3 regions of the Halopseudomonas sp. MFKK-1 genome follow, and region 3 is predicted to be linked to each of the others. Evidence: predicted binding sites of a transcription regulator. Region 3 holds the regulator's gene; each other region holds the start of a gene.
The links. The regulator FliA, encoded in region 3, starts transcription of late flagellar genes. The targets are predictions, from matches to a motif close to CTAAAGTTTNNNNNNNNNNNGCCGNTAA.
Positions count from the first base shown of each region.

Region 1 (10,589 bases), 1.3 Mb from region 3:
GGTCAGTGCCTTGACCTCGGCGCTGGAGCGCGAACGGTCCTGCCACAGAGTAAGCAGATGGCCGATCTGCTCCATGCTGAAGCCCAGCCGGCGCGCGCGCTGAATAAAACCCAGCGTGTGCAGGTCGCGCTGGCTGTATTGGCGATAGCCGCCTTCGCTGCGCGGCGGTGCAGGCAGCAGTCCGATTTTCTCGTAATGCCGAATCATCCGCGGGCTGAGCCCGCAGGCCTCGGCGGCCTGGCTGATATTCATGCGTCCTCCGGCTTCCAGCGCTTGAGCAGCAGTGCATTGCTGACCACACAGACGCTGCTGACGGCCATCATCGCACCGGCAATCATCGGATTCAGCAGACCCACCGCTGCCAGCGGAATGCCCAGGCAGTTGTAGACGAAGGCCCAGAACAGATTCTGGCGAATCTTGGCGCCGGTCCGGCGTGACAGCGCTAGCGCCATCGGTACCAGCGCCGGATCGCCGCGCATCAGGGTAATGCCGGCGCTGTGCATGGCCACGTCGGTGCCAGTGGACATGGCCATACCCACATCGGCACGGGTCAGTGCAGGGGCATCATTGATGCCGTCACCGATCATGGCGACGATCTTGCCCTGCTGTTGCAGGCGCTCGATTTCACCGACCTTGTCGGCCGGCAGCACATTGCCGCGGGTCTGATCAATGCCCAGCTGACGGCCGATGTGCTCGGCAGCATTCTGGCTGTCGCCACTGATCAGCAGGGTCTCGATGCCCTGGCGCTGGAGCCGGGCGACGGTCTCTGCTGCGTTGTCCTTGAGGCTGTCGGCGAAAGTCAGCATGCCCAGCACTCGGTCCCCCTGAGCCAGCCAGGACAGGCTGGCACCGTCTGCCTGCAGAGCCTGCGCCTTATCCATGTAGGCTGACAGATCCAGCCCCTGTTCCTCCATCAGGCGCGCATTACCCAGCCAGGTGGTCAGGCCATTAACCTCGCCGCGGGCGCCGCGTCCGGCCAGCACCTGCAGGTCCTGTGCGGCCTCGGTGCTCACGCCATGTTCGGTGGCGTAGTCACAGACCGCTCGGGCCAGCGGATGCTCGGCCTGTTGCTGAATCGCCAGTGCTGCGCGCAGGACCTGATCGGCACTGGCTCCGTCCACAGCTTCAATGTGGGTCAGGCTGGGTTTGCCGCGGGTCAGGGTGCCGGTCTTGTCGAATACCACGGCAGTAACCTGGCGAGCCCGTTCGAGCGCTTCGGCGTCGCGGATCAGAATGCCAAAGCGGGCGGCGACGCCAGTGCCGACCATGATGGCGGTGGGCGTAGCCAGGCCCAGTGCACAGGGGCAGGCAATGACCAGTACGGCGATGGCATTGAGCAGCGCGGCTTGCGGGCCGATCAGCAGGCTGCCGATGCCCCAGGTCAGCAGGGCAATGATGATCACGACTGGTACAAATACGGCGGCGACCCGGTCTACCAGGCGCTGGATCGGGGCCTTGGAGCTTTGCGCGCTTTCAACCATGCGCACGATCTGCGCGAGCAGGGTGTCCTTGCCGACTGCTTTAGTACGAATCACCAGCAGCCCGTCCTGATTCAGGCTGCCGGCGCGTACCGCATCGCCGGGGCTGCGGTCGACGGGCAGGCTTTCACCGGTCAGCATGGATTCGTCAACGTGGCTGCTGCCCTCGATTACCTCTGCATCGACAGGGATGCGCTCACCGGCCCGGACGACCAGTTGGTCACCCGGAATGATCTGGCTCAATGGCACTTCACGCTCGCCATCGGCATCGCGCAGCCGCGCCACATCCGGACGCAGTGAGGTCAAGGCGCGGATCGCCTCCAGCGTCTGCCCCTTTGCGCGGGTTTCCAGATAGCGCCCGAGCAGGATGAAGGTGACGATGGTCGCCGAGGCTTCGTAGTAGAGGTGAGGCGAGTGGCCGCCGCTGGCGAACAGGTTCCAGCTGCTGAGCAGCCAGCCGGCGCTGGTGCCGAGCACGACCAGCAGGTCCATATTGGCCGTGCGATTGCGCAGCGCATGCCAGGCGCCCTGATAGAAGCGGGCGCCAAAGACAAACTGCACCAGGCTGCCAAGAATCAGCTGCAACCAGCCGGGCAGCATCCAGTGACCGGCGCCAAGCAGGGCAGGGATCATGGCCAGCAGCATGGGCGCGGTCAGCAGTGCAGCGCCAATCAGCCAGCGGCGCTCGCTGGGCAGGTTCGGGCCGCTGTCGGCGGCGGGTCGCGCGTCATCCAGCCATTGGCCGGGATAGCCTGCCTTGCGCAAGGCGCGCAGGATCTCGTCGCTGTCGGTGCCGTCCAGCAGGGTTACTCGGGCCTGCTGACTGGCAAGATTGACCTGGGCCGAGAGCACGCCTTCAACCGCCTGAAGGGCCTGCTCGGCGCGGCGCACGCAGCCGGCACAGGTCAATCCTTCCAGTTGCAGCTGGGCTTCCTGGGTCCGCGCCGGGTAGCCGGCCTGACTCAGCGCCTTCTCGGCGTCGGTCAGGGTGGCAGGCGCATCCAGGCTGATGCGCGCCGTTTCGGCGGCAAGGTTGACGGCGACCTGGTCAATGCCGTCAACATTGGCAAGAGCGGCCTCGACCTTGCCCACGCAGCTTGCGCAATGCATGCCGCTGATGTGGAGCGTGAATTCAGTCATGGGGTGACTCCATTACGGTTTGTATGTGGTCAGCTTGAACCCTGACATCATGTTAGAGTCAAGTGCCCTAACCGACTTCCGTCAAAAGCCGAATGGCGGGCTGCCACCGTCGCCCAGTTTCAGACCCACCTTGAGGATCCAGTCGTTGTCCATGGCGGCAACCACCCAGGTGTGACCCTCCCACTCGATTTGATCGCCCACCACCGGATGACCGCCGAACTGGCGGCTGAAAAACGCCGCCAGGCTGAGCTGGCGCATATCCTCCGGGACGGCGAAGCCATAGAACTTGCCAACGTCGCCCAGTGTGGTCTCGCCCTCGAGGATGAAGTCGCCGAAGAAGCTGCGGTTTTCCAGATAGCGAGGCGGTTGCGCCTTGCTGAACAGTTTTGACAGCGCCGGCAGATCGCGCGGCCGTCCCACAACGCAGAGCACATCGCCCAGGGCGAGCTGAGTACTGCCGGTCGGGTGCATCAGATGATTGCCGCGGAACAGTGCGGCAATGCGTGTCTCTCCGGGCATCTTCAGGTCCCGAAGGGCAACGCCAACGCACCAGTTGGCGTTGTCCAGCTGGTAGATCAGCAGTTCAAAGTCGCCGTCGATGGCGGTATCCAGACTGGTGCGCTGCAGCGGCTCAGGCTGCGGCGGAATCTCTACCTTGCACAGGCGTGCAGCCAGCGGCAGTGAAGACCCCTGCAGCAGCAATGAGACCAGCACCACCACAAAGGCCAGGTTGAACAGCAGCTGCGCCTGCTCGAGCCCCGCCAGCAGGGGGAAGATTGCGAGGATGATCGGCACCGCGCCGCGCAGGCCGACCCAGGCGATAAACAACCTCTCGCGCCAGGAAAACACAAACGGGATCAGGCAGATCATGACCGCAATCGGCCGGGCGATGAAAATCAGGAAGAGCGCAATCAACACCGCCGGCAGGGCGATGATGACCATTTCACTGGGCGTTACCAGCAGACCTAGCATCAGGAACATGCCGATCTGGCTGAGCCAGGCCATACCGTCCTGCACCTGCAGGATATTCTGCAGGTTGCGTACCCGGTTGTTGCCCAGGATCAGCCCGGTCAGATAGATGGCAAGAAAGCCGCTGCCGCCAATCTTGTTGGTCGCGGCAAACACCATGATGGCGCCACTGGTGATCAGCAGCGGATACAGGCCGGCTGGCAGCGTCACCCTGTTGACCAGCCAGACCAGGCCGAAGCCGCCGGCCAGCCCGCAGAGTGCGCCGATACCGAACTGTTCAATCAGCAGCAGGGCGAAGGACCAGCTGAAGCTGGTCTGGCCGCTGGCAAGCATTTCGACCAGGGTAATGGTCAGGAAAATCGCCATCGGATCGTTGGAACCCGACTCGATCTCCAGCGTTGCGCCAACCCGTTGTTTCAGGTTCAGCCCCTTGCCCTGCAGCAACGAGAACACCGCAGCGGCGTCGGTGGAGCCGACGATGGCACCAAGCAGCAGGCCCTGCAGCCAGTGCAGCTCCAGCAGCCAAGCGGTAAGCGCACCCGTCAGCGCGGCGCTGATCAGCACCCCGAGGCTGGCCAGGGACACGGCGGGCCACAGCCCCACCCGGAAGTTTTCCACCCGTGTGCGCATGCCGCCATCAAGCAGAATGATCGCCAATGCCAGGCTGCCGATCAGAAAGGCGGTGTTGGCATCCTCGAACTGAATACGGCCAATACCGTCCACCCCGGCCAGCATGCCGATGATCAGGAAGATCAGCAGTAGCGGGATGCCCAGACGCGACGACAGCGAACTGGCGAGCACGCTGAAGCAGAGCAGCACTGCACCGATCAGAAAGAGGGTGTTGATATAGTCCATGGGAGCAGCTCGGAGCGGGTGGATGGAACGCGTTCACTATATCGTTTATGGCCCGGAGCGGTAAAAAAATTGCTGTATAGTCAACGCATTGCAACGTAGGGAGAAAGCAGGATGGATGCGGCATTCTGGCATGAGCGCTGGCAGCGCGGGGAAATCGGGTTTCACAAGGCGTCAACCAATCCGCTGCTGCAGCGCTGGTGGCCGCAGCTCGGAGTCGATGCAGAGGCTCCGGTTTGGGTGCCTTTATGCGGTAAATCGCTTGATCTGATCTGGTTGCGCAGCCAGGGGCACCCGGTTCGGGGCGTTGAGTTGGCGCGCAGCGCGCTGGAGAGTTTCTCCGACGAGCATGGGCTGGATTTGCAATGGCAAACGGAGGGGGAGTTTGAGGTGGCCGAGGGCGCCGGTTTTACGCTGTATTGCGGCGATGTCTTCGCACTCCGGCCCGAGCATCTGCAGGGAATCGGCGCAATTTATGATCGCGCGGCGCTGATTGCGCTGCCGCCGGAAATGCGTGCGCGTTACGTTGCCCATCAACGCGCACTGCTGCCCGCGGGCTGGCGTCTGCTGCTGGTGACCCTGGATTATCCGCAGGAGCAGCGCCCCGGGCCGCCTTTCAGCGTGTCCGATACCGAAGTACGGCAACTGTACGCGGGCTGCAGTATCGAGGTGCTCGAAGAGAAGGATGTATTGGCCGATCACACCGTGTTTGCCAGCCAGGGCATGCGTTCGCTGACCGAGCGGGTGTATCTGATCGCCGACTAAGCCGTGTCGGGGCTGCTAGACTGCGGCACCGACTGTTCGCTGCGGAGCCCTCATGCTGGCCGCCCTTGCCTTACTCTACAAACTGTTGCCGCTCTATGTGACGGTTGGTCTTGGCTGGCTAGCCGGCCGCTATCTGGATGCCAGCGGCCGGCACATCGCTGGCATCATGATGTATATCGTGACGCCGTCGGTGGTGTTTTCCGGGGTGATGCACGCGCCGCTGTCTGCTGAAGTCATCCTGCTGCCGTTTCTGACCTTCGCGCTGTGCAGTCTGACCGGCTGGGCGCATTTGCAGATCGCCAAACGCTGGTTTCCAGGGGCCGGCGCCAACATGATCCCGCTTGCGGTCGGAACCGGTAATACCGGTTACTTCGGTATTCCGGTTGCGCTGTTGCTGTTCGGTGAGCAGGGGCTGGCGATTTATATCGTCTGCATGCTCGGCACCACCCTGTTCGAAAATTCCGTCGGGTTTTATCTGGCCGCGCGCGGGCGCTACGGCATTCGGGACTGTCTGCTCAAGGTAGTGCGGCTGCCGTCGTTATACGCCTTCTTTCTGGCGGTTGGCCTCAACAGTGCCGGCCTGCAGATTCCGGATGCATTCGAGCCGCTGTTCGATAACCTGCGCGGTGCCTACAGCGTATTCGGCATGATGATTATCGGTATGAGCATTCTGAGTTTCCGCGGTCTGGCCGGAGACTTGCGCTTTACCGGGCTGGCGCTGCTGGGCAAGTTCGTCAGTTGGCCGTTGCTGGCGCTGGCATTCTGCGCGCTGGATGCCCGTCTGTTTCAGGTCTACGACGTCGCCGTCTATCAGGCGATCATGCTGATCTCCATCACCCCCATTGCCGCCAATACGGTTGTCATAGCCACGCTGCTCGACACCCATCCCGCGCAGGTTGCCGGCACCGCGCTGCTCAGCACGCTTGTCGCGCTGCTGTACATTCCGCTGATGAGCGCCTGGCTGTTTACAGGTGCCAACTGAGACCAGTCTAAGACTTCTTTGTAAGCGCCCTGTTTTTTATGAGAAAAACAACTAAAAAGCACTCATGCTTTGGCGCTCATGGTCGATACTCATTTCAGGAAGCAAAAAATTGACGTGTGCGTGACGGCGCGCGTTGGCTGTTGTCGGTGTGATGTTTAATGATCCAAGCCGAGCCTGCCTCCAGGGAGTTATCGCGGACTCGTCCTTTCGAGTCCTGCCTGCCGTGCTGACAAGAGTGAAAAAGAGCCATGCTTAGTGTCTTCCGTGATTTGAGTTTCCGCTGGAAATTGACCCTTCCCATTCTGATTCTGGCCGCACTGTTTGTGGTCCTTGGTCTGTCTGCATTCTGGGCTGTCTCCAAGGTCGAGTCGCGCCTGGTACGTGTCTCGACCGACCTGCTGCCGCGCAGCTCGGTGGTGCTCGAAGCCGATCGAGACATGTATCAGGCGTTGGCGGCCGAGCGGGCCATTATTGAAGGCGTGGTCTCAAGCGGGCTGGATGCAGAGCACACTGACAACATGCAACAGGCCAGTGATCGCATTGCGCGTTACGCCGCTGCTACCAAAACGCCGGAAGGGCGTGCGCTGGCGGATGAATTCGCCAGGGCGTTTGCTGTCTGGAAAGCCACCTCAATCGAGAACGTCCGGTTGGCACGTTCCGGCGATGCAGCCAGGGCGAGTGATAGCAGCTACGGTCAGGGTTATGAGCAGTTTTCGCGGGCGCGTGAGCTGATCAACAAGATGACCGAGCTGATCAACCAGCAGGCTGAAGCGGAAGCGGCTGAAGCTGAAGCGGATGTCGCTGCAAGCCATGCTCGGGTGACGGTGGTGCTGGCCATCGGTGCCGTCGTGTGCTTTCTGATGATCGTATTTTTCCCCGGCCTGATTACCAACCCGTTGCGTGAGCTGCTGCAGCGCATTCGCGACATTGCAGACGGCGAGGGCGACCTGACCCGCCGCGTGGTGGTGCACTCCAATGACGAATTGGGCCAGCTGAGCAAGGCATTCAACGCCTTTCTGGAGCAATTGCAGGGGCTGATACGCGACGTTGCCGAATCGACCCTGCAGGTAGCCTCGGCTGCCGAGCAGATGAGTGCAATTGCCGAGGGGCAGGAGAAACTGGTCAACGAGCAGTACATGGCGGTAGACCAGGTCAGTACCGCAGCGACGGAAATGAGCGCTGCCATCCACGAGGTTGCCGACAACGCGCATAGTACTGCTGATGCCGCCCGTGAGGCAGACCGTCAGGGGCACTCTGCGTCCGATGTGGTGTCAGCCACCATGAACGATCTGCGACGCCTGGCCGCCGATGTTGAAGAGGCTGCTGGTGTGATCAACAATCTGGAGCAGGACACCGACAAGATTGGCGGCGTGCTCAGTGTGATCGAGGGTATTGCCGAGCAGACCAACCTGCTGGCGCTCAACGCAGCCATCGAGGCCGCTCGCGCCGGCGAGCAGGGCCGCGGCTTTGCGGTGGTGGCCGACGAGGTCCGTGCACTGGCGGCGCGTACCCAGGACTCCACCCGTGATATCCAGCAAATGATCCAGAAGCTGCAGAGCGGCACGGGACAGGCTGTTGCCGTCATGCAGCGTGGTGCCCAGCTCGCAGCACAGAGCGTCGAGAAGGCCGGTACCACCGAATCTTCGCTGAACGAGACTTCCGCCTCCGTCATGCGCATCAACGACATGGCGGCGCAGATCGCCGCCGCGTGCGAGGAGCAGAGTCAGACCACCGAAGATATCGCCCGCAACATCAGCGGCATTCGTGATCTGTCCAACCAGTCTGCGCAGTCGTCTCAGGAGAGTCGTGATGCCAGTAACGTGCTCGCACGCCTGGCTGCCAACCTGCAGCAACAGGTTGGTCGCTTCAAAACCTGATATTCGGGTTGTAACTTGAGCATAAGCCGTTACAATAGCGCGGCCTGAGCAAGCTCAGGTCGCTATGGTGGCCCCACCGGTCCCCTCGCAATGATCAGCCGTGAACCCGGTCAGGCCCGGAAGGGAGCAGCCGCAGCGGTCATATCGTGTGCCGGGGTGTGGCTGGTGGGGTTGCCTCCAAATATTTGATTTATAAGGCTTTTTCCGTTTCTTGTGCAGGTGGTACAAGAGGTGGTACATGCAGGCCTTACCCTCCTGGCTCCAGCTTTCCCGTCACCCTGTCTTCTACTGCCGTGTTGCGGTGCCGCAATCGTTGCGTCCGGTCATCGGCAGACGCGAGATTCGTCGTTCGCTCAATACCCGCTGTCGTCATCAAGCCTTAAACGCAGTCATGCCCGTTACCCGCCAAGCGAAGGGTATCGGCGGTTCTATGCTGAGGTTGGTCATTCAGGTGGGTTGCACAGGACAGCGTCGGGCCTTGAGGGTCCGGCGTTGCCTGATGCAGTGGATCAGACGCGGAAGCGTCCGATCAGCTGTTGCAGGTCGCTGGCCAGGCGTGCGAGCTCTTCGCTGGTGGCTGCGCTCTGCTCCGACGCCGTGCTGGTTTGCTGTGCAATATCGCTGACGTTGTTGATATTGCGATTGATCTCTTCCGCGACCGATGACTGCTCTTCCGCGGCCGACGCAATCTGCACGTTGAGATCATTGATGCGGGTCACGGCGTCGGTGATCGCCAGCAGGCGATCGCTTGCCAGGCCAACAGCATCTACCCCTTGTTTGGCTTTGTCGCGGCTGATCTGCATCACGCTGACCGCTTCGCCAGTGCCTTCCTGCAGGCGGGTGATCATTTGCTGGATTTCGGATGCGGACTGCTGGGTACGCGAGGCCAGCGCTCGGACCTCGTCGGCCACCACCGCAAAGCCGCGGCCCTGCTCTCCGGCGCGGGCGGCCTCGATGGCTGCGTTGAGCGCCAGCAGGTTGGTCTGCTCTGCGACGCCCTGAATCACCGTCAGCACCGAGCTGATGCTGTCGCTTTCCTGTTCCAGCCGCTGGATAACCTGGGCGGCGCGCTCCACTTCTTCTGCCAGGGATTGAATGGCATCGATGGTGCGGGTGGCCAGCTGGCGGCCCTGCTGGGCTTCCTGTTCGGCCTGATGTGACGCATCGGCGGCCTCGGCAGCATTGCGCGCCACGTCCTGCACTGTGGTGGTCATCTCGTGCATCGCGGCCGCTACCTGCTCGACTTCATGCTGCTGCTGGCGCACGCCGCTGCCGGTTTGCACGCTGATTGCCGAGGTTTCCTCGGCCGCAGCGGCAAGTTGGCCACTGGAGCCGGCCACCTGGTTGATGGTGTTCTGGAAGCGTTCTGCCATGCGGTCGAAGGCCTGGCTGATGCGTCCCAGCTCATCGGTTCTGCGGTCGTTGGCGCGGCTGGTCAGGTCGCCGTCGGCGAGCCGGGTGCTGGCCAGCTCCAGTCGGGTGACGGAAGCGCTGATACCGTGAATGATGCTCCAGGACATCAGCAGCAGTGCGGTGAGGGCGACCAGGGTAGTAATAGCCGCGATTATCAGCGTGTTCTGATAGCTGGTTTCGGCGTTCTGGTACTCCTGCTCGGCGATGGCGCTCTGCAGCTCGAGCAACTGCTCGAGCGTGCCTGCCAACGTGCCGGCCTCAGGCCACAGCGTGGTCAGCAGTATTTGGTTGGCTGCGGCAAAGTCCGCTTGCCGCAGAGCCACAAGGGCAGGCACTGCACCCTGGGTCAGCATGCGTTCAAGCTGCGCATCGACGGTGTCGCTTAACTGCTTCTCCTCGGCCGTTAGGTGCGTTGACAGATAGGCGCTCCAATCCTTTTTGATCAGGCTCACAGCGCCGTCAACAACATTCAGGTGCTGATCCAGTGGGTGCTGGTGGCTGCTGCGCAGGGGATGGCTGGGGTTATGCTGTGCTGACAGCAGCAACTCTGTCTGAATGGTCTGTACGGCCAGTTCAATGCGCCCCAACTGGCCGGTGGGAATCAGTCGATCGTGGTAGACCGTTTTGAGGGATTTGGCAGCGTTGCTGAGTGCATTTACCGAAACGATGCTCAGTATGATCAGCAGAATCAGGGCAAATGCACTGAGGATGACAAGGCGTAGCTTGATGGACAGATTACTCAGGGCCGACATGAGTTGGCTGGATCCTTTAAGTGGAATATTGAAGGAGCTCGCTGCAGCTGGCGAGAAAGCGTGGGCAGGCCCTCGCCCCGGCCGGATGCGCCCGGTCGTGATGCCTGATGCGGACTGTCATGGGTAACAATCGCCGGCATTGGCGTCTTGCGCTCGCATTGTAGCCGCTGCTTGGGTACATTACTCGCTCGCTTTAGACCAACGGATACCAACAGAGCCAATGAGTTATCAGGTACTAGCCCGCAAGTGGCGGCCCCGCCTGTTCCGCGAGATGGTCGGCCAGACCCATGTGCTGCAGGCCATGATCAATGCGCTTGATAACAACCGGCTGCACCACGCCTATCTGTTTACCGGTACCCGC
Region 1 covers NZ_CP114836.1:3,711,824-3,722,412, reverse strand. The annotation lists gene cueR (Cu(I)-responsive transcriptional regulator) at 1-252, opposite strand, end outside; gene O5O48_RS17140 (heavy metal translocating P-type ATPase) at 249-2,618, opposite strand; gene O5O48_RS17135 (potassium/proton antiporter) at 2,700-4,442, opposite strand; gene O5O48_RS17130 (thiopurine S-methyltransferase) at 4,554-5,204, shown strand; gene O5O48_RS17125 (AEC family transporter) at 5,257-6,186, shown strand; gene O5O48_RS17120 (methyl-accepting chemotaxis protein) at 6,435-8,063, shown strand; RNA gene ffs (signal recognition particle sRNA small type) at 8,138-8,234, shown strand; gene O5O48_RS17775 (DUF6538 domain-containing protein) at 8,302-8,688, shown strand; gene O5O48_RS17110 (methyl-accepting chemotaxis protein) at 8,573-10,228, opposite strand; gene dnaX (DNA polymerase III subunit gamma/tau) at 10,449-10,589, shown strand, end outside.
Region 1: O5O48_RS17120 (methyl-accepting chemotaxis protein) is a predicted target of FliA. The motif match lies at 6,248-6,275, and genes of this name have one in related genera.

Region 2 (10,589 bases), 140 kb from region 3:
AACGCCCTTGATTCTTGAACAGCAGTGGAAGCAGGCTGCCAAGCAGCGGGAGGATGACGATCAGCGCCAGGGTCATGCAGGACTTACTCCTTATATGGCCATTGCGGCTCCCGTTCCAGCAATACCGCAACTACGGAATGGGCATGGTCAGGAGGCGCACGTCATTATAGGGGCAAGCTGCCATCGCCGAGCAACGCAAGCAGCTGAATCCGTTACAAAATGCGTAACAACGCTATGGCAGCAGCGCCCTGGCTGCTGCCATTCCGGTTCCATGCGCGTTACTTGACGACCCGGGACTGACCATTCACCGACATGATGCGCACGCGATCACCCGGGGCAAAATTAACCCCTTCAACCACTTCCTGAACGTAGGCACGAGTATAGCCACCATCTTCGTTAACGATAATTTCCACGCCCTGAGTACGGGTAATCCCCTCCTCGGCTGCCGCACCGGCCATGCCGCCAGCCACTGCGCCGACAATAGCGGCAATCGCGCTGCCACGACCGCCACCCACCGAGCTGCCGGCGACACCACCGATGGCCGCCCCTGCGGCTGGGCCAATCACGGTCTTGGTACCTTCAATCTGCACCAGACGCACCGATTCCACTGTCCCCATACGCACGGTCTGCGGCGCCCGCGCATCATCCCGACTGTAAACATCGCCGCTCAGCGAAGATGCACAGCCGCCCAATGCCAGCAGGGCACCGAGCATCAGAGTCACCACATACCGATTTTTCATATCGTCACCTCAATTGGTCCGCCTTGCATCAAGGCCCGTTTCACAAGGGTGCGCGCAGTCTCGCAGAGAGGCAATACCGACCACCGGAGGTGGTAACCGTTGATCGGATTTTGAACAGATCGAGTCGAATTTAATCGCCTCTTGGCATAACATCTGCGGCGCTTATTAATAGACGAGCCCACTCCGGCGCGTCGTTACATTCCTTTTGCGTTTCGTCGTAACCAACAAAAAAGCCAATAGAACCTGGTTGCCCGAATCCGAGACACCGGAGGTTCTGCCATGTTCCCGCTGCAGGCAGCTTGGTTGTATTACCTTGAAAACCCGGCGCTGGTCCTCAACGGCCTGGCCCTGTTCTTCGCCGTCAATGGCAGCTGGCTGTGGATTGCGACCCAACTGCGCAGCAGCCTCGGCCGCCAGCGCCTGGCGACCCTGCCACCCAGCGAAACCGACATCAGCCAGCAACGCGATCAGCGCATCAATCGCCTGTTCTACAGCGTCGGCACCGTCTGCCTCAGCCTGGCCCTGCTCCTCAGTCTGGTCAGCACCCGCGTCTGAACCTGACCTCGATCAGACGCCGGCCGATTCCTCGATCACCCGCAAGCGACTGCGCACCGGGTTAGCGTACTGCAGCAGCCAGAATGGCCGCTGCGCCTCGGGTAACGCCGACAACCGTGCTGCAAAACGCTGTTCCTCGGCCGCCAGCTCGCTGGCTGTGTAGTCCGTACGCCAGTTCGACAGCGCCGTTGGCACCTGTTCGCCTGAGTGCTCAAATGCCAGAAAGTTGCTCGGATAGAGGCGATACTGACCCAGAATCTGCCGATCCACTGCCGCAGCTACCTGTCTGGCATCGTCAAAGGCCTCCGTCAGCGGCTTGCCAAACGCCACATGCACCCGCCCCTTGTAGCCCGTCAGGCCAATGGCAATGGAGCGGTCATCCTCGCCCGGCTCCTTGCTGTAACTGCCAGCATGCGCACGCTGCTCCAGCTCGCGCGCTTTCATGCCGTCACACGGATCCCATTCGTAGGAAATCGATACCGGTACCATGCTCAGCGAGCGAATCACATCCGCAACAGCTTCGGCCTTGCGGCTCATGCAGAACATCTTGATGATCGCCGAATCGGTTTCATCCAGACCGTCCTTCGCTCGCCCCTCCGCCTGAGCAATCCAGATCGACTGCCCCTCGGCAATCGAGTGGCTGATATAGGCAGACAGGGTCTGGTAAGCCTGCAGCTTCTCGCGCCGACCGGTCAGTGAGCGGTGCACGATAAAGCTCTTGTTCAGGCGCATCAGATCGGCAACGAAGGGCCGCTGCAGCAGATTATCTCCAATCGCAATACGTGGCGTCGGGTGCCCCGCGTGGTAAAGCGCATAATTGACAAACGCCGGATCCATCACGATGTCACGATGATTGGCGATAAACAGGTGGGGCTGATCGCTGCGCAGGTTATCCAGGCCACTGTAGGTGACAGCCAGTGTGCTGCTTTCTATCAGGCGATCCAGATAGGGTTCCAGCCTGTGCTGAAGATCATCAACCGATTCGACGCCACGGGCCTCGCGTCCGAGCGCCAGTTGCACCAGCGACCGGGCAACACCCGGTAGCCAGCGATTGAGGCGCGGGAAGCGGTAGCCAGCCAGCATGCGCATCAGTTCCTGATCAGACAGCAGACGCTCCAGCACAGCTGGCACTTCGGCATCGTTGTAGGGGCGAATGCCCTCGAACTCGCTCATGTCACCCTCAGAGTCTTGTCGTCAGCCGGGCATTATGCGTTGCCCACCGTGGTTTCGCCAGATTGACGATGCAGCTACACTGCATGTCACATACAAGACGTACGGGGACTTTACGGTGCAGGCACTGGAAGAAGCGAATCTGGTCTGCCCTCACTGCGGCGAGCCCATCACCCTGCTGCTTGACCTGAGCGGTGGAGCCCAATCCTATACCGAGGACTGTCAGGTCTGCTGCCAGCCGATCCACGTCAGCCTATGGATCGACGACGCAGGCGACGACTATCACGTCGACCTGCGCCGCGAACAGGACTGAGCATGCAGCGTATCTACCGTCCCGCCGACATGGCGGAGGCCAGCTTGCTGACCGCCGTACTGGCCGACCATCACATCCGCAGCCACATCAGCGGCGGCTATCTGCAGGGGGCCATTGGCGATCTGCCAGTGCATGACCTGCTTGGCCTGTGGGTTGAAGACGAAGACGTCGATCGCAGTACCGAGCTGATCCATGCCTATCTCCAGGCAAGCCCCATCAACGAAGAAGACAGCGAGCTACCCCAGCCATGAGCGGTCGCCTGGCCCAGTTCAATCAGCCCCATACCACAATGCCCGACGACTGGAAGCCACAGTGGAATATTGCCCCTGGCAAACCGTTGCTGATTCTGCGCAAGACAGCAGGCCAGCTGGAGTGCGCCTCTGTCCTGTGGAACCTGACGCCGGGCTGGCTAAAGGACCTCAGCCGGGCCAGCTTTTCGGCCCGGGCTGAATACCTGCACGAAAAACCCATGTTCCGGCAGGCCTTCGCCCAGCGGCGCTGCATCCTGCCCGTCGACGGCTATTTCCTCTGGCTGCAGCAGGGGCAACGCAAGCAACCCTGGTATCTGCGGCGCAAGGAAGGCGGGCTGGCACTGGCGGGTATCTGGGAACGCTACCAGCTGGATGACGGTCAGTACTGGGACAGTTGCGCGCTGATCACCGTACCTGCCAAAGGCCTGGCAAACCGGCTTGGCGACCGTATGCCGGCAGCCCTGAACAGCGCGGAGCAAGCCATATGGCTGGCCGAGAGCACGGCGGTGACGGCCCTGCAGCCATTGTTGCTGAATGCCGACAGCCGTATCGAGATGGCCTACCCTGTCAGCACAGCAGTCAGCAACCCGGCTACCCAGGGGCCGCATTGCTGCAGCCCCGCAGGTCCGGCTCAAACCTTGAACTGATTGATCAGACGGCGCTGATGCTCTGCCAGCTTGGTCAGTGACGCACTGGCCTGGGAGGCCTCATCGGCACCCTTGGCCACATCCTTGGCGACCGTGTCGATGGTCATGACGTTGCGATTGATATCCTCGGCAACCGCACTCTGCTCCTCGGCGGCACTCGCGATCTGATTGTTCATATCATTGATCACTGATACTGCCTGGGTAATCGAGGTCAAGGCTGCATCCGCCTCTTCCGCCTGCAGTACGCTCTGATCGGTGCGGGCACGGCTTTGCTCCATCACCTTGACGGTCTCGCGGGTTCCATTCTGCAGCTGCTCGATCATATGCTGAATTTCTTCGGTCGAGCTCTGGGTTTTCTGCGCCAGGTTACGAACCTCATCGGCAACCACCGCAAAGCCGCGACCCTGCTCACCGGCGCGAGCCGCTTCGATGGCCGCATTCAGCGCCAGCAGGTTGGTTTGTTCTGCAATACCGCGAATGGTGTCCAGAATACCGGTGATATTTTCGCTGTCGCGTGCCAGTGCCTGCACGCTGTCGACCGCACGCTGAATATCCTGCGAGAGGTTCTGAATGGTTTCGGACGTTGCCCGCACCACCTCACGTCCGTGCGAAGCGGAACCGTCGGCATTTTGAGCCGCGCTGGCCGCCTGCGAGGCGTTACGTGCAACATCTTGTGCGGTCGCAGTCATTTCTGTCACGGCCGTCGCGACCAGATCAATCTCGCTGAGTTGACGCTGTACCCCGTCATTGGTCCGCAGCGCGATGTCGGCGGTGTGTTCCGAGGCATCGGTGACCTGCTGAACCGAACCGACAACCTCACGAATCATGCCCTGCAGCTTGTCGAGAAACGCATTGAAGCCCCGGGCGATATCACCCAGCTCATCCGCCCGATCCACATTGAGACGCTTGGTCAGATCGCCTTCGCCCTTGGCAATATCGTCCAGCATGGCTACCAGCTGGCGCGCGGGCTTGGCCAGACCGTAAGCCAGCAACACCATCACACCGAGACCCGCCAGCGCAACCAGCAGACCGATGCCGGTCAAAAGCATGGAATCCTGTTGGCGCATGTCAGTCAGCTCGGTATCGAGCTGATTGAAGTCCTGCATGACCACCGCAAGCGGTAACTTGATAAGCAGCGACCAACGCACATCTGTGCCCGGCAGCGTGACCGGCATGATCAACTGCAGATGATCCACACCTTCACTCTCGATCTGAAAAAGCGGCTCGTTGGACCTGCCCACAGCGGTAATGGCGTCCATTTCCATTTGATCAAGCACCAAAGAGGCATGATCGCCCGGCTTGGCACCCTCGCCCGTGAACGCAACCAGCCGCCCGGAAGCACTCACCAGAGCCTGCTCGCCCTGGCCGTCGTAGAGATCCTGATTGCTCTCATGCAGCATCTGCTGCAGAAACTCCATCGACAGATCGGCACCGGCGATACCCATGAACTCACCGTCGCTGACGATCGGCACAGTAAAGGAGGCAAGCAACACTGTCTTGCCGCCAACCTCATAAGGGGCTGGGTCAACTACACAGGGCTTCAGCGTTTCACGGGGGCAAAGATAATACTCGCCGGTACGCACGCCGTTTTCGAGGATGGTTTCATTCTCCATATCGCCGAGTGCTTCCAGCGACAGGCTGCCATCTTCGTTACGGAACCACATGGGCATGTAGCGCCCTGTGCCGTTGTAGCCGTCGGTTTCAACTCCCTCAAAAAAGCTGTCCAGGTTATCCAGCGAGTTTGGCTCCCAGCCGACGTAGGCATCCCACAGCTGCGGGCTTTGCTCCAGCGTCATGCGGATTACGCGGGTCATTTCCTCGCGCCCCATCATCAACGCCGGCATCCCGTCATCCTGAATCTGTCCCAACATCGAGTTGAGCTGCGCCAATTGCGTGGCTACCGTCAGCGGATACTCCAGATAGCGACGAATACGCGCCTGTTCACCACCCGCTATCGCCATCACGCGGTCCCTGACCAGATCATCGATCAACACCCGCGACCGTTCCTGCACCAACGCCTGACTGCGTTCGGCGGAATAAACCGAGTAAAGCGTCATGACGCCAACAGCGATAAACAGACAGGCACCTGCCAGCACAGTAATGGAAAGCTGAATTGACCTGAATTTCATGAAATACCTCGACGTGGGAACGACAGAGCGGCGCAGGACACCGGTTCATCCGTAATATCGGCCACAGCATAAAAATCTGCAGCCCGTTGCATACAATTGTCCAAATACCGGTCCAATAACGTAATCTTTCACCGTTGAATGCCCGCGGGGCTGTTCCCCAGAGGCCTGCAACATTATTTTACGCCTGATGAGAGAATAGAGCATGAAGAGATCACGGGTACTGCTGCTGTCTGTCCTGTTCAGTCTTGCCGGCCTGAGCGCCTGCAACACGATGGAAGGGCTGGGCAAGGACATTCAGAAGGTCGGCGACAGCATCGAAGACGCTGCCAACCGATAACGCGGGGCCGGTGCTTCCAGGCGGAGCATCGGCCGAATTTCAACTTCGTTTTGCAAGGAAGAGCCCAATGCGACTGCGATTCACCCTTCTCCTGCCTGTTGTGCTGCTGGTTGGCTGTCAGAGCGTGCAGACCACTCAAGGCGGTAACGTCGGCGTCAACCGCACCCAGTATATGATGAGCGGCCTGTCCAGCGAGCAGGTCAACCAGATGGCTGCCGAGTCGTACAACGAGACCCTGGCTGAAGCCAAAAAGCAGGGGCTGCTGAATACCAGCGCTGCCACCGTGCGCAGACTCAATGGTATCGCTGCCAAGCTGATCGCACAGGTCCCGCACTTCCGCCCCGATGCCAGCAGCTGGGACTGGGAAGTCAACCTGATCAAGGATGACCAGCTCAATGCCAGTTGCTCACCCGGCGGCAAGATTCTGTTCTACTCGGGAATTATCGATCGCCTTCAACTGACCGATGCCGAAATAGCCCAGATCATGGGGCACGAGATTGCCCACGCCCTGCGCGAGCATGGCCGCGAGGCTATTTCTCGAGCCTATGCCACCCAGATGGGCACCCAACTGGCCAGCGCCCTGCTGGGCCTGGGCGAAGGCGGAAGTCAGGCTGCTCAGATGGCGGTGCAATATGGCCTGACGCTGCCGAACAGTCGAGCCAACGAGAGCGAAGCCGATCTGATTGGCCTGGAGCTGGCCGCACGCGCCGGCTACGATCCGCAGGCTGCCGTGACTCTGTGGCAAAAAATGCAGGCCGCATCGCAGGGCGAGCCACCGGCATTCATGAGCACCCACCCCTCTTCCTCCGGCCGTATTGAGACACTGCGCTCTGCTGCTCCCCGCGTTCAGGGCCTGTACGAAGCTGCCAAGTAAGCAGATCCCGGCCGGCGAGCTTGCTCCGCCGGTCGGAATGCAGCGAATACGCTGGTCAATCCGTGCAAAACCGGTACAATTGCGCGCCGTTCGACCCCGAACGACATGGGTTCCCTCACCCCATCTGACAAAACGGCGAGTCAGCAGACTCGAATCGTAAAAAAGGACAGACCATGACCGTACTTACCTCCGGCATGCAGCGCCGCGCGCTCGCACTGCTGATCAGTTTTCACATTGCCATCATCATCGCCAGCAATTACCTGGTGCAGTTGCCGATCACCCTGTTCGGTTACCACACCACCTGGGGCGCCTTCAGCTTTCCGTTCATTTTCCTGGCTACCGATCTGACCGTTCGCCTGCTCGGCAAACAGGCTGCGCGCCGCGTTATTGCGCGCGTCATGCTGCCGGCGCTGGTTGCGTCCTATGTAGTGTCGGTGGTGTTTCAGGAAGGCAGCTACCGCGGCATCGACGCACTGCTGTCGTTCAATGACTTCGTGCTGCGCATTTCGCTGGCCAGTTTCGTTGCCTACGTGATCGGCCAGTTGCTGGACATCCAGGTATTCGACCGGCTGCGCCGTATCAAGGCCTGGTGGATCGCACCAAGCCTGTCGACCGTGCTGGGCAACCTGGCAGACACCTTCGCCTTCTTCTCGGTCGCCTTCTGGCACAGCAGCAATCCGTTCATGGCCGAGCACTGGGTCGAGATCGCTACCGTCGACTATGCCATCAAACTGCTCATCAGCATGCTGCTGTTCCTGCCGCTTTACGGCGTGCTGCTGCGCACCCTGATGAACCGCCTCGGCGGCCCGGCGACCTCAGCCGCCTGAGCGGTATCAGGACAACAACCCTGATACACCCAGCAAGAGCCCTGCTGCAGCACCAAGCAGCAGGGTCTGCAGCACCGTCCAGCCCCTCCCAAACAGCAGACCGGCCGCGATCAGCCCGATGCCCAGTGCCAGCCAGTCCGGCCCGGCAGTCTCGGCAGGCATGACAACGTGCCAGCCGAAAAATAGCGCCAGATTGACGATAACGCCCACAACAGCAGCACTTACGCCAGTCAGGGCGGCAGTCAGACGCAGTTCGCCACGGGTAGCTTCGATCAGCGGCGCACCGCCCAGCACAAACAGAAACGACGGCAGAAAGGTGAACCAGCAGACCAGCAGCGCCGCCAGCATGCCAGCAGCCAGCGCCTGATCAGCACCTAAAAATGCGCCCTGATAGCCACCAAGAAACGCGACAAACACCACCACCATGATCAAAGGCCCCGGGGTGCTTTCGCCCAGCGCCAGCCCGTCGATCATCTGCAGCGGCGAGAGCCAGCCGTATTGCAGTACAGCACCCTGATAAACATAGGGCAGCACAGCATAGGCCCCCCCGAAGGTCAGCAAGGCTGCCTTGGTAAAGAACCAGGCCATCTGGGTCAACGGCCCATGCCAGCCTTGCCATAACGTCAGCAGCCCCATCGGCAAGACCCAAAGCGCAGCTCCGATCAGCAGCAGCTTCGCCAAACGCCATGAGCTGAAGCGGGCATGTTCGGGTATCGGGCTGTGATCATTCAACAGCGCATCCCCGCCGCCGTCAGACGGCGCGTGAGCCGCCGTAGAAGGCGAAAAGGCCGACGGCAGCAATCGCCCGCCAACGGTGCCAGCCAACGCCGCCGCCAGCACGATCAGAGGAAAAGGTAGCTGCAAGGCGAATATCGCTACGAAAGCGGCCAGCGCAATTGCCCAGAGCCAGCGGTTATGCAACACCCGACTGCCGATCCGCCAGGCCGCCTGAACAACCACGACCACCACCACCGGCTTGATCGCGTAGAACACCCCTGCAATCAGCGGCACGTCGCCATAAACCAGATACACCCAGGCCAGCAAGATCAGCAAACCCAGCGATGGCAGAATAAACAGCAGCCCAGCCACCACCCCACCCCAACTGCGATGCAGCAACCAGCCCAGATAGGTCGCCAACTGCTGCGCCTCCGGCCCGGGCAGCAGCATGCAGTAGTTCAGGGCGTGCAAAAAACGCCGCTCGGATAACCAGCGACGCCGGGAAACCAGCTCGTCATGCATCAATGCGATCTGCCCGGCAGGGCCACCGAAACTGATAAACCCCAGCTTCAGCCAAAAGCGAAATGCCTCTCGGCGACTCAGATCAGACGGGCCCGGAGGCAGGGTTTCAGATGAGGGGGCAGTTGCCATGACATACCTTCTGTAAGGACATCCGTAAGCCTCATGATGACAGGACAATATTTCACCCTTGCTGCAGGTCCTGCCAAATCCATATCAGAGTCCTCTGACGCTCAGGCCGACGCCCCTTGGCGCCCGGCAATCTCGCGCAGCGCCTGAACCAGATAATCCGGTTCCTGTGCCCCGGAAATCAGGTACTGGCCGTTGATCACGAAGGCCGGTACCGACGAGATACCCGCCTGCTGCCAGTGCGCCTCGTCGGCGCGAACAATGTCGGCGAACCTGTCACTGGTCAACACCTGCTCGGCCTCTGCCGCATCGAGCCCGGCGGCACACACGGCATCGAGCAGTACGTCCCTGTTGCTGACGTCCTTTGCTTCTCCGAAGTAGGCGTCGAACAGGGCCTGTTTCATCGCCGTCTGACGATCGTGCTCAGCCGCCCACTTCACCAAGCGGTGACCATCGAAGGTATTGGCGGTGTAGCGTTCCTGCATATGGGTGAAATTCAGCCCGAGACCGGTGGCGATACGAATCATGTCATCCTGCGCCGCCCGCACCTCGAACTCGTTACGACCGTACTTGCGGCACAGCGCCTCGACAATCGGCATCGGCCGCTGGGCCGGATCGGGATTGAGCTCGAAGGCGTGCCACTCCACCTTTGCTCCCACCTCGCCTTCCAGCGCCGCCAGAGCCTGCTCCAGGCGAGCATAGCCGATGGCGCACCAGGGACAGGCAATGTCGGAGACGATATCAATGGTCAGGTTCTGCATGGTGTTACTCACGATTGACTGGGTTTAACAGATGAGACTACACCATATACAGCGGGTTTCATCGGGCATCAGCCGCTGCTATAACTGCAAATAATCATCTTGCCGGTATCTGCCATGCTGCAACTGCGCCCCAACTGTGAATGCTGCGACCGCGACCTGCCCGCCGATGCATCCTATGCTCTGATCTGCAGCTTCGAATGCACCTTCTGCCACGACTGCGCGCAGCGCTTCGCAGGCTGCTGTCCGAACTGCGGCGGCAACCTGGTCACCCGCCCGACTCGCCCGGCACATCTGCTTGAACGCTACCCGGCCAGCCGTGACCGGGTGCTCAAGCCACACATCCACTGATGAACGCCGGCGAGCTGCTCTCGCTGTTTCTTGCCCTGACGGTGCTGGCGGCGCTGCCCAGCAGCAGTGTGGCGCTGGTCGTTGTGCGCAGTGCCCGATACGGCGTTGGCCAGGGTGTTGCGGCAGCAATCGGCATCACCCTCGGCGATTTGCTGCTGGCCGCGCTGGCGCTGGCGGGCTGGCAGGTGGTAATCGACAGCCTGGGCGGGGTGTTCAACCTGCTGCGCTGGCTGGCAGCGGCCTACCTGATCTGGTTTGGCTGGTCCCTGTGG
Region 2 covers NZ_CP114836.1:2,240,766-2,251,354, reverse strand. The annotation lists gene O5O48_RS10520 (monovalent cation/H+ antiporter subunit A) at 1-76, opposite strand, end outside; gene O5O48_RS10515 (glycine zipper domain-containing protein) at 279-740, opposite strand; gene O5O48_RS10510 (hypothetical protein) at 1,020-1,295, shown strand; gene O5O48_RS10505 (1-acyl-sn-glycerol-3-phosphate acyltransferase) at 1,308-2,468, opposite strand; gene O5O48_RS10500 (CPXCG motif-containing cysteine-rich protein) at 2,584-2,778, shown strand; gene O5O48_RS10495 (putative signal transducing protein) at 2,781-3,029, shown strand; gene O5O48_RS10490 (SOS response-associated peptidase) at 3,026-3,676, shown strand; gene O5O48_RS10485 (methyl-accepting chemotaxis protein) at 3,661-5,805, opposite strand; gene O5O48_RS10480 (entericidin A/B family lipoprotein) at 6,008-6,142, shown strand; gene O5O48_RS10475 (M48 family metallopeptidase) at 6,210-7,016, shown strand; gene O5O48_RS10470 (7-cyano-7-deazaguanine/7-aminomethyl-7-deazaguanine transporter) at 7,190-7,843, shown strand; gene chrA (chromate efflux transporter) at 7,850-9,211, opposite strand; gene O5O48_RS10460 (DsbA family oxidoreductase) at 9,313-9,969, opposite strand; gene O5O48_RS10455 (DUF1272 domain-containing protein) at 10,084-10,317, shown strand; gene O5O48_RS10450 (LysE family translocator) at 10,317-10,589, shown strand, end outside.
Region 2: O5O48_RS10485 (methyl-accepting chemotaxis protein) is a predicted target of FliA. The motif match lies at 5,860-5,887, and genes of this name have one in related genera.

Region 3 (10,589 bases):
GCCGCTGGCGCCTCGGCGGGCGCAGCCGACTTGGCCGGTGCGGGTGCGGGTGCTGCGGCCTTGGCCGCCGGCTTCGCTGCAGCCTTGGGCGCAGCGGGCGTTACCGGCTTGCTGGCAGCAGGTTGTGCAGCGGGCTTGGCAGCCTCGGACTGGTCGGCCTTGGCGTCAGCAATACCGGGGGCAGCACCCTTGCCGTGGAGCTGATCAAGCAGCGCTTCGAATTCGTCGTCAGTGATATGGTCATCGGAACTGTCGGCAGCCGACGTCTCCGGTGCAGCAGCAGGTGCTTCCTTGACACCCGGGGCAGCACCCTTGCCGTGCAACTGGTCAAGCAGCGCCTCAAATTCATCGTCGGTAATGTCGTCACCGTCAGACGCCGGCCTGGACGATTCAGCGGCTGCCGGCTTGCCTGTCGCAGCTGCCGGCGCCTTGCCCGGGCCATGCAGTTCATCCAGCAGGGCCTCAAATTCATCATCGGAGATCTCATCGGCGCCAGCGGTGGACGCTGTCTGGGCAGCAGCAACAGAGGCTGCGGCAGCCGCACTGCCATCACCATGCAGGGCGTCAAGCAACTGCTCGAATTCATCGTCGGTGATGTCACCCTCGGCAGCGGCAGGTGCCGCAGCGTCAGCCGGACCAGCCTCGGGCTCCGGCTCAGGCTCAGGTGCTTCTGCAGCAGGCGGCTCGCTTGTTGCCTCATCCGCCGACGCGGGCTGAGCCAGGGCGGCCAACGCATCCAGCAGAGCAGGCGCAGCAGGAGTCGGCTCCTCGCTCTCTCGCACCTGGGCAAACATGCCATTGACCGTGTCCAGCGCCTGAAGAACGACGTCCATCAACTCGGGCGTGACGGTACGTTCGCCCTTGCGCAGAATATCGAATACGTTCTCGGCGATATGGCAGCAGGCAACAAGGGCGTCCAGCTGGAGAAAGCCGGCCCCGCCCTTTACGGTGTGAAAGCCGCGGAAGATAGCGTTAAGCAGATCCATGTCGTCGGGCCGGTTTTCCAGCTCGACCAACTGTTCGGACAACTGCTCGAGAATCTCGCCGGCCTCGACCAGAAAGTCCTGGAGAATCTCTTCATCCGCATCGAAACTCATGCACCCACTCCCCTCGGGCGTGTTATCGGAAGGCCACGCAATGCCGCCTTGAATTTCCATCTCGGCGCTGCGCAGTCACTCAACGTTGCTGCCAGGCAGCGACCTTGAGCAGTCAGACCGGCCGCGCGCTCAGCGTGCGGCAGTTACAGCTGACATCAGAATCCCAGGCTGGAAAGGAGGTCATCAACCTCATCCTGACCGGAAACAACGTCTTCCCTTTTATCGGCATGAATTTGCGGACCTTCACCCCTGGAGGAGGATTTTTTTCCGTCCTCGGGAGATTCACCATGATTGATGCCGGTAATGCGGTCGACCTGTCCCGCCATTCGGACCAGGTTGACCAGGCTCTCTTCGACATCATGCACAAGCGTAGTCACACGCTTGATCACCTGGCCGGTCAGATCCTGATAGTCCTGAGCGAGCAGAATATCGTTCAGATTGGTGGACAGATCCTTGCTGGTCGATTCGGTCTGCTCAAGGAACTCGCCTACCCGGCGGTAGAGGTCGCGAAACTCGTCCGCCGCCATCTCCCGGCGCTGCAGCCGCTGCCAGTCTGCCTTGAGGGCGTTCGCCTGCTGCCCCAGATCAGCGACCTTGGGGACGCTGGCCTCGACCAGATCCATGGTCCGGTTGGCCGCCTTGTCGGTCAGCTGAACCACATAGTCCAGCCGGTCAGAGGCATCGGATATCTTGGAAGTATCGTTGTCACCACCCAGCGCGTGGGTCGTGTCGATCTGAAAATTGACGATGGCATTGTGCAACGCGCGGGTGAGCTGCCCTACTTCGTGATAAAGACCACGGTCGCGTGCCTGATTGATGGCATGAATGACCAGCAACGCTTCACCGAAGTTGCCGCTCTCAAGGTGACCAACCAGCTGGTGCGCATTGTCCTTCAGCGAATGCTCGAATTCCTGAGCGGTCGCCTGGCCGGGATCCTTACTCAAAGCCATAACCTGTACCCCGGTTGATTATTATTTAGCCTGAACTCGCTCAAAGATTTTTTCGATCTTTTCTTTCAAGGCCTGAGCCGTAAACGGCTTGACCACATAGCCATTGACGCCCGCCTGCGCGGCTTCAATGATCTGATCTCGCTTGGCCTCGGCCGTTACCATCAGCACCGGCAGGTGCTTGAGCCGCTCGTCGGCCCGCACAGCGCGTAACAGGTCAATGCCGCTCATACCGGGCATGTTCCAGTCAGTCACCAGGAAATCGAAACTGCCGCTCTGCAGCATCGGCAACGCGGTGTTGCCGTCATCGGCTTCGGCTGTGTTGGTAAACCCAAGGTCGCGCAACAGGTTCTTGATGATGCGCCTCATCGTCGAAAAATCATCAACGATGAGAATTTTCATATTCTTGTCCAAGTCGACCTCCGTACAAACCAGGGAATGTGCAGGCCTGCACCCCAAAAACCCATCGCAAATAACCAATCAAGCCGTAAAAGAAGCTCTGATCAATCAGCTGGAAGCCAGCAGGCTGATCGGATGCACCCTCGAAAACGCCACCTGGACGTCCGGCCCGAAGCCACTACCTGTCGAGCAATCCGAGCATTGTCCGGATGTTGACGACAAAATCAATCATTTCGCCAGCTCATCAGCTTCGAGCGCAACCTAGCAGCACATTGACTGTGCAACTGACTGACCCTGGATTCACTGACACCCAGCACGGCGCCGATCTCCTTGAGGTTAAGCTCCTCATCGTAATAAAGCGACAGCAGCAGTCGCTCGCGCTCGGGCAACGTGTCGATTGCCTCGATCAAAGCCGCTCTGAAACGCTCATCCTGCAGCCCGGACGCCGGTTCCTCGCCGCCCTGCACATCTGCCGGCGCACCCGACTCAAGCAGATCATCAAAGCTGAACAACTTGCTGCCGGCGGTATCGCTGAGAATCGTATAGTACTCTTCCAGGCTCATCTCCAGCTCGGCGGCAACTTCGTGATCCTTGGCGTCACGCCCGAGCCGCGCCTCGACCGCGCGCATCGCATCACTGACCATCCGCGTATTGCGGTGTACCGAGCGTGGCGCCCAGTCGCCCTTGCGCACCTCGTCCAGCATCGCACCGCGAATGCGGATGCCGGCATAGGTTTCGAAACTGGCGCCCTTGCCGAAGTCGAATTTGCGGGAGGCTTCCAGCAGCCCGATCATACCGGCTTGCATTAGATCCTCCACCTGCACACTGGACGGCAGCCGCCCCAGCAGGTGGTAGGCAATTCGCTTTACCAGCGGCGCATACTGCTCGACGAGTCGATCCTGCTCACCGCGAGAACTCTGTGCTCGTGTATACATGCTCAATCCGCCAGCCTGTGCTGTCATAGGCCAGACCCTGTCGGTTGCACCAGACGTTCGACGAAGAACTCCAGGTGTCCTCGCGGGTTGGCCGGCAGCGGCCAGGCATCAACTTTCTGTGCAATGGCGCGAATTGCCAGCGAGGCCTTGCTGCGCGGAAAAGCTTCAAACACCGCGCGCTGCTTTTGCACTGACTTGCGCACCGCCTCATCAAACGGAACGGCTCCGACATACTGAAGTGCAACGTCAAGAAATCGATCCGTCACCTTGGCGAGCTTAGCAAACACCATGCGGCCCTCCTGCGGCGTGCCGACCATATTCGCCAGCACGCGGAATCGGGTCATCCCGTAATCACGGTTGAGCAGCTTGATCAGGGCGTAGGCATCGGTAATCGAGGTTGGCTCGTCACATACCACGACGAGCACCTCCTGCGCCGCCCGCACGAAGCTGACTACCGAATCACCAATGCCGGCCGCCGTATCGACGATCAGCACGTCGATATTGTCACCGATCTCGCTGAACGCCTGAATCAGGCCGGCATGCTGCTGGTGGTTGAGGCTCACCATGTTGGCGGCCCCCGAGGCGGCCGGCACAATACGAACGCCGCCGGGGCCGGTGACCAGAACGTCGCGCAGATCGCACTTGCCCTCCAGCACGTCGGCCAGCGTTGCCTTTGGCTTGAGCCCCAGCAGCACGTCAACGTTGGCGAGACCAAGGTCAGCGTCGAGCAGCACAACGCGCCGTCCCATCTCCGCCAGAGCAAGGCTGAGATTCACCGACACGTTGGTCTTGCCGATGCCACCCTTGCCCCCGGTGACCGCGATTACCTGAACCGGATGTTTGCTGCCCATCTGCGCTGATTACCTTAATCCTGTGAAATTGCTTAACTGGCCCGCTGGCTGTTCATCATACCGGCAAATACGTCGGCCATGGTCTGATCTGCCGGCGCATCATTACCTGCCATACTAACTGCACGACTCACCAGCTGATGCCCGACGGCGCGGCTGATATCGTCGGGAATGCGCTGGCCATCTGCCAGATAGGCTACCGGCAAACCCTGCTCCATCGCCAGCCCCAGCGATTCACCGAGCGTTGCGGCCTCGTCCACTTTCGTCAGAATGCAGCCCGACAGACCGCACGCCTTGTAAGTATGGTAGGCCGCTTTCATCACCCGGTGCTGGCTGGTCGCCGGCAGCACCAGCAGATTGCGTACCCGACGCCCCTGACTGGCCAGGGTGTCGAGCTGGCCGCGCAGGTAGGGATCGTTGGCCTGCAGGCCGGCAGTATCAATCAGAACCAGGCGCTTGCCGGCGAAATCGGCCAGCACGTCATTGAGATCCTGCTGCTCGTCCACCACCTTGACCGGCACATTGAGAATACGGCCCAGGGTGCGCAACTGTTCGTGTGCGCCGATACGATAGGTGTCCATGGTGACCAGAGCAACGTGCTGACTGCCGTGCTTGAGCACGTAACGCGCAGCGAGCTTGCCCAGGGTAGTCGTTTTGCCGGCACCGGTGGGGCCGACCAGCGCGATCACGCCGCTGGCATCGAGCGGCTCTTCGCGCAGCACCGGCACACGATGCGCCAGATAGGCCAGCAGCATGCGCCAGGCCTGACGCGGATCACTCACGTCAGAAACCTGACGCAGCAGATCCTGACTGACTTCGGCCGGCAAGCCCATCTGGGTCAGACGGCGCCAGAGACCGGCCTGTTTCGGCTTATGCTGATTGAGCTGCCCCCAGGCCAGACCACCCAGCTGAGACTCCAGCATTTCCCGCAGCCCGGCCAGTTCGGCGCGCATGGCGCTGAGGCTGGCATCTTCAACGGCCGCTGCCGCCGGCGAGCGCTCCGCAGCAGGCCGGCTGGCTGCAGCCGGTGCCGCCGGCTCAACCGGCTCCTGAATCAGCCGATCCAGCAGATCACGGGCCTCCACAGAACCCTGGCGAGCCGCGTGGCGCATGCTGTCACCAAACAGCTGGCGGTTGACCAGCGGCTGGTCGTGGGAAGCCATCTCGCCCACCTCCAGCTCGGCGCGCGCGGCAACGATGCGCTCCTGGGTCTTTTTCAATTCAGCATCCAGACCCGGTGTCGGTGCCGTCAGACGGGGCGCCTCGTAGTCCAGCGCAGCGGTCAGTTCAACGCCACCGGCCACCCGGCGATTGGCGATGATCGACGCATCAGCGCCCAGCTCATCGCGAACCAGCTTCATCGCCTGGCGCATGTCTGCGGCAAAGAAACGTTTGACTTTCATGGCTGACCTCGTCGCTTTTCTGGCACCGCCCGCTGGCGGTTGCTGTCATTCATTCAGAGTGCTGCAGTTCAGTTCTGGCCAACCGTCGCAATGATGGTGACCTGCTTGCTGTCCGGAATTTCCTGGTAGGACAGTACATGGGCGCCCGGGGCTGCGTAGCGTACAAACTTGGCCATCATCATTCGAATCGGCCCCGCCACCAGCAGTACTGCCGGCTTGCCCTGCACTTCCTGCCGTTGTACGGCATCAGACAGTGAGCGCTGCAACTTCTCGGCCATGCCAGGCTCCAGCAACATACCGTCGTCGGCGCCCTGACCGGCCTTCTGCATACTCTGTAGCAACATCTGTTCCAACCTTGGCTCCAGCGTGATCACAGGCAGCTGAGAGTCAAGCCCCACAATGCTTTGCACGATTGAACGTGACAACGCGACACGCACCGCGCCGATCAGCGCGCCGGTATCTTGACTCTTGTTCGAGTTGTTGGCGATGGCCTCGGCGATGGTCCGGATGTCACGAACCGGCACCTGCTCCTGCAGCAGGCCCTGCAGCACCTTGAGCAGGTTGGACAGGGAGATCAGCCCCGGCACCAGCTCCTCGGCCAGCTTCGGCGACGCCTTGGCCAGCACCTGCATGAGCTGCTGCACTTCCTCATGACCAATCAGCTCGTGGGCGTGCTTGTAGAGAATCTGGTTGATATGGGTGGCAACCACGGTGCTGGCGTCAACCACGGTATAGCCGAGTGACTGCGCCTGATCCTTCTGGTTAGGCTCAATCCAGACTGCGTCCAGACCAAACGCCGGATCCTTGCCGGGCACACCCTTGATCTCGCCAAAAACCTGACCCGGGTTGATCGCCAGCTCACGGTCGGGGTAGATCTCGGCCTCGGCCACACCCACGCCCATCAGCGTCAGGCGGTAGGCATTGGGCGCCAGATCAAGGTTGTCGCGGATATGGACCGAAGGCATCAGAAAGCCCAGATCCTGCGAAAGTTTCTTGCGAACGCCCTTGATCCGCGCCAACAGCTGCCCACCCTGATTGCGATCAACCAGCGGGATGAGTCGATACCCGACTTCAAGCCCGACCATGTCAACCGGGGTCACATCATCCCAGCCAAGCTCGCGGGCCTCCGGCGCCTGAACGGCCGGCAACTGGGCCTGCTGACGCTCTTCCTGCACCTTTTCTTCCTCCTTGGCCTGCTGACGCTTGGCGATGAGATAGGCACCCGCCGCCGCAATCGCACCGAGACTGAGAAAAGAGAAGTGCGGCATGCCAGGGATAAGCCCCATGACGATCAGAATCGCCGCAGCCACCGCCAACGCCTTGGGCGAGGCAAACATTTGACGCTGAACCTGCGCCCCCATGTCTTCCGAGGAGGAAACCCGGGTCACCATGATCGCCGCGGCAGTCGAAAGCAGCAGCGACGGGATCTGGGCAACCAGGCCATCACCGATGGTCAGCAGCACATAGATGCGACCGGCTTCGGCAAATGGCAGCCCGTGCTGCGCCATGCCGATCGCCAGACCACCAATCACGTTGATGAACAGAATCAGCAGGCCGGCGACGGCGTCACCGCGCACGAATTTGCTGGCACCGTCCATGGAGCCGTAGAACTCGGCCTCCTGGGCCACTTCCTGACGACGCGCCTTGGCCTGATCCTGATCGATCAGACCGGAGTTGAGATCGGCATCGATTGCCATCTGCTTGCCCGGCATGGCATCCAGGGTAAAGCGCGCACTCACCTCGGAAATTCGGCCTGCGCCCTTGGTGACAACCACGAAGTTGATGATCATCAGGATCGCGAACACCACCAGACCAACGACGTAGTTACCGCCAATCACCACCTCACCGAAGGCCTGGATTACCTTACCGGCCGCATCCCCACCCTCGTGGCCATACAGCAGCACTACGCGGGTGGAGGCCACGTTGAGCGCCAGACGCAATAAGGTCGAGACCAGCAAGATGGTCGGGAAAACGGCAAAATCCAGCGGTCGCAGCGCGTAGGCGCACACCAGCAATACGACCAGCGACAACGCAATATTGAAGGTAAACAGTACGTCGAGCAGAAATGGCGGGATCGGCAGCATCATCATGCCGAGCATCACCAGCAGCAGAATCGGGATACCCAGACTGCCGTGGCGCAAGCCGGCCAGATTGGTCCGCATATTTCCCATCAGTTGCGCGCGATCGACAGCCATTGGCGAAAAAGTCCCCAGATCAAATATTTGACGCAGATTGCGTTGTACCCGGGACTACGCAAGAAGCGTTCCACTTTAGGAACCCGCAGGCCCGGTACAGGTCTACCAATGGCTGTTCGCCTGCACTCGAGTTCTGCTTCGTCCCGGCAAACCTTCTGATAAACTGCCTGACGCTGTAACGGCAAAGGATGGCCAGATGACTGACCCGGCAGATTCGTGAGCACCGAACGCTGCCATCCACTGCCACTACAGCCCGATACTCGCCGGCTGGTCGCAACCCGAGAGGTATCATGCGCGCGCCTATCGCTCTGCTACTTGGACTGAGCATCGCCCTCAGCGGATGCCAAACCCTGTCTGAACCCGACAGCCTGCTGAGCCGTTCCGGTGAAATAATCAGAACCCAGAGCCAACGCCTGGCCGACCTGGCCTCGAGACTGACCAGCGACCCGGCTGCCCGGCAGCGTCATGCCGACGTCGAAGCGCTGTTCGCGCAACCGTACATCGATCCCCTCACCCGCTACCTGAACGCCCACGCCGACGATCCGGTCTACTCAGACTACATTCCACTGGTCGAAGAAGAACGAGACAGCCGCTGCGAGGCCATCGGCCAACGCTACGCCGCCGAGCAACCGACCCGCGACAACTTGCGGAGACTGCGTGCCGGCTATCAGTTTTCCTGCCCAAACCAGGTGGGCGCGTTTGCAGCCCGGGTACCGCAGCCCGCAAGTACACCGTCCAGAAGCAGCCCAACCACGGACCAGCAGGAAACCTGCTACCTGCTGTTTGCCATCCGCAACTACAGCCAGGCTGGCAATGCCTGCCGCGCTGCAGCCGAAGCAGGCGATGCCAAGGCCCAGCATCACCTGGCAAGCATTGCCGACAGCACCGGGCAAGGCGACACGGCACTGCGCTGGGCCCGCGACTCTGCCGAACAGGGCAATACTGCGGGCCAGCTGCTGCTGGCTGATCTACTGCAGCGACAAAACAGCAGCGAAGCCGACAGGGACGCCTTCAGTTGGTTGAAAAAGGCAGCCGACAGCGGCCAGCCCGAAGCCCGCTATCAGCTGGCCCTGGCGTATCTGAACGGAACCGGAACCGCCGTCAGCCCGAACAAGGCCGAGGAGCAACTGCGTCGGGCCGCCCTGGCTGAGCACATACCTTCAATACTTCAGCTGGCTCGCAACCACCCAGACACCGCGTCTGCCCGCCGCTGGCTAACCGAGGCTGCAGAGCTTGGGTCAGCCGAAGCGCAATACCGTCTGGGGCTTGATTACATGCAGGGTAATGGCGGCCCGCAAGATCTGGAGCAGGCATACTTCTGGCTAAGTCTGGCGCTGGTGAACGGAGAGTCCCGCGGCCGACGCTACGTCGAACAGCTGTCTGGCCAACTCAGCAATGACCAGCTGACCAGTGCGCGCAGCGCCCTGCAACAGCGTATCAACAGCCGCTAAGGTTGAGGGTGACAGGGATGCTGCCAGTCAAACGCGCAATCATGGTTCTGCTCAGCCTGCTGGTCGGGCTGTTCCTGCTCGGCAGCTGGTTGATCGCCAGCCTGAATCTGGAGTTCGCCGAGAATGCGATGGGTACGCTGCGCGAACGCCAGATTACCGACACCTTTTATGCCAACCTTGATCGCATCAATGCCCATCACCGACTGATGGAGCAGAGCACCCGCGGGCTGGCCCGAGCCGGCGGACTGCTGCTGCGCAACCCTGCCGATCCGGCGACGCAGGCAGATACCCTTCGCAACGCCCTGCAGGACTTTCCCGACAGCTACGGCAGCAGCCTTTGGTACAGCGAGCCCGGACGCCCGGCCCACTATGCCTACCGCCAGGGACAGGGCATACAGGTCGAGCCGGTCAGTGCCGACGAACAGCAGCGTCTCACCACCTGGTTTCAGCGTCTGCGCGGGCTGCAGCCACCTATCGAGCCAGCACAGCAATGGACCGCGGCGTATTACAAAAGCAGCATCAACGCGGTGGTGATCAGCCATGCCACACTGATACGTGATGCGCAGGGACGCCCTCTTGGTCTGGCCATGACCGACTGGCTGGCCGATGACATCATCAGCACTGTCAGCCGGGTCGAAGTGACGCCCGGCACCTTTGCCTTTTTGCTGGACCACGACAACCGCAACCTTTCCAGCCTGTCTGACGCCGCCGACGTCGATCGCGCCCAGCGGATGATCAACAGCGTGACTGCGCTGCAGCTTCATCAGCGACTGCAGGACCAGCCGCTTCCGATTATCAGTTCAAGACAACTGGCATCGCCGATGCAGCAACTCAGGCATCAGGTAGACGAGCAGGACTACAGCCTGTTTTACTCGCCAACCCGTGCCGGCATGATCTTCGGCATCGGTGTTCCGCAAGCCGAGATCGATGCGGTACTGACGCCGATGCGTGACAGCAGTACCCGCATTCAGCTGCTGGCGGGCACGGTCATGCTGATCATTTCCGCGCTGATTCTGTATCTGGTGGCCGGCACCCTGCGCCAGCTGCGCAACCTGTACACCGATCCCCTTACCCATCTGCCCAACCGCGAACGGCTGCTGGCTGATCTCAGGAAAACCCACACCGCGAGCCTGCTGCTGCTCAATCTGGATGCCTTCAAGGAAATCAACGATTTCTACGGCCACCAGTGCGGCGATCACGTTATCGCAACGCTGGCCCAGGCGCTGCAGCAGCACCTGAACGAACGCGCGGACTGGCGCGGAAGCCGGCTGTACCGGATGCCGGCCGACGAGCTGGCCATCTGGCTACCAGGCC
Region 3 covers NZ_CP114836.1:2,377,188-2,387,776, reverse strand. The annotation lists gene O5O48_RS11200 (chemotaxis protein CheA) at 1-1,097, opposite strand, end outside; gene O5O48_RS11195 (protein phosphatase CheZ) at 1,253-2,047, opposite strand; gene O5O48_RS11190 (chemotaxis response regulator CheY) at 2,069-2,446, opposite strand; gene O5O48_RS11185 (RNA polymerase sigma factor FliA) at 2,668-3,405, opposite strand; gene fleN (flagellar synthesis regulator FleN) at 3,402-4,229, opposite strand; gene flhF (flagellar biosynthesis protein FlhF) at 4,262-5,629, opposite strand; gene flhA (flagellar biosynthesis protein FlhA) at 5,698-7,824, opposite strand; gene O5O48_RS11165 (tetratricopeptide repeat protein) at 8,115-9,275, shown strand; gene O5O48_RS11160 (EAL domain-containing protein) at 9,293-10,589, shown strand, end outside.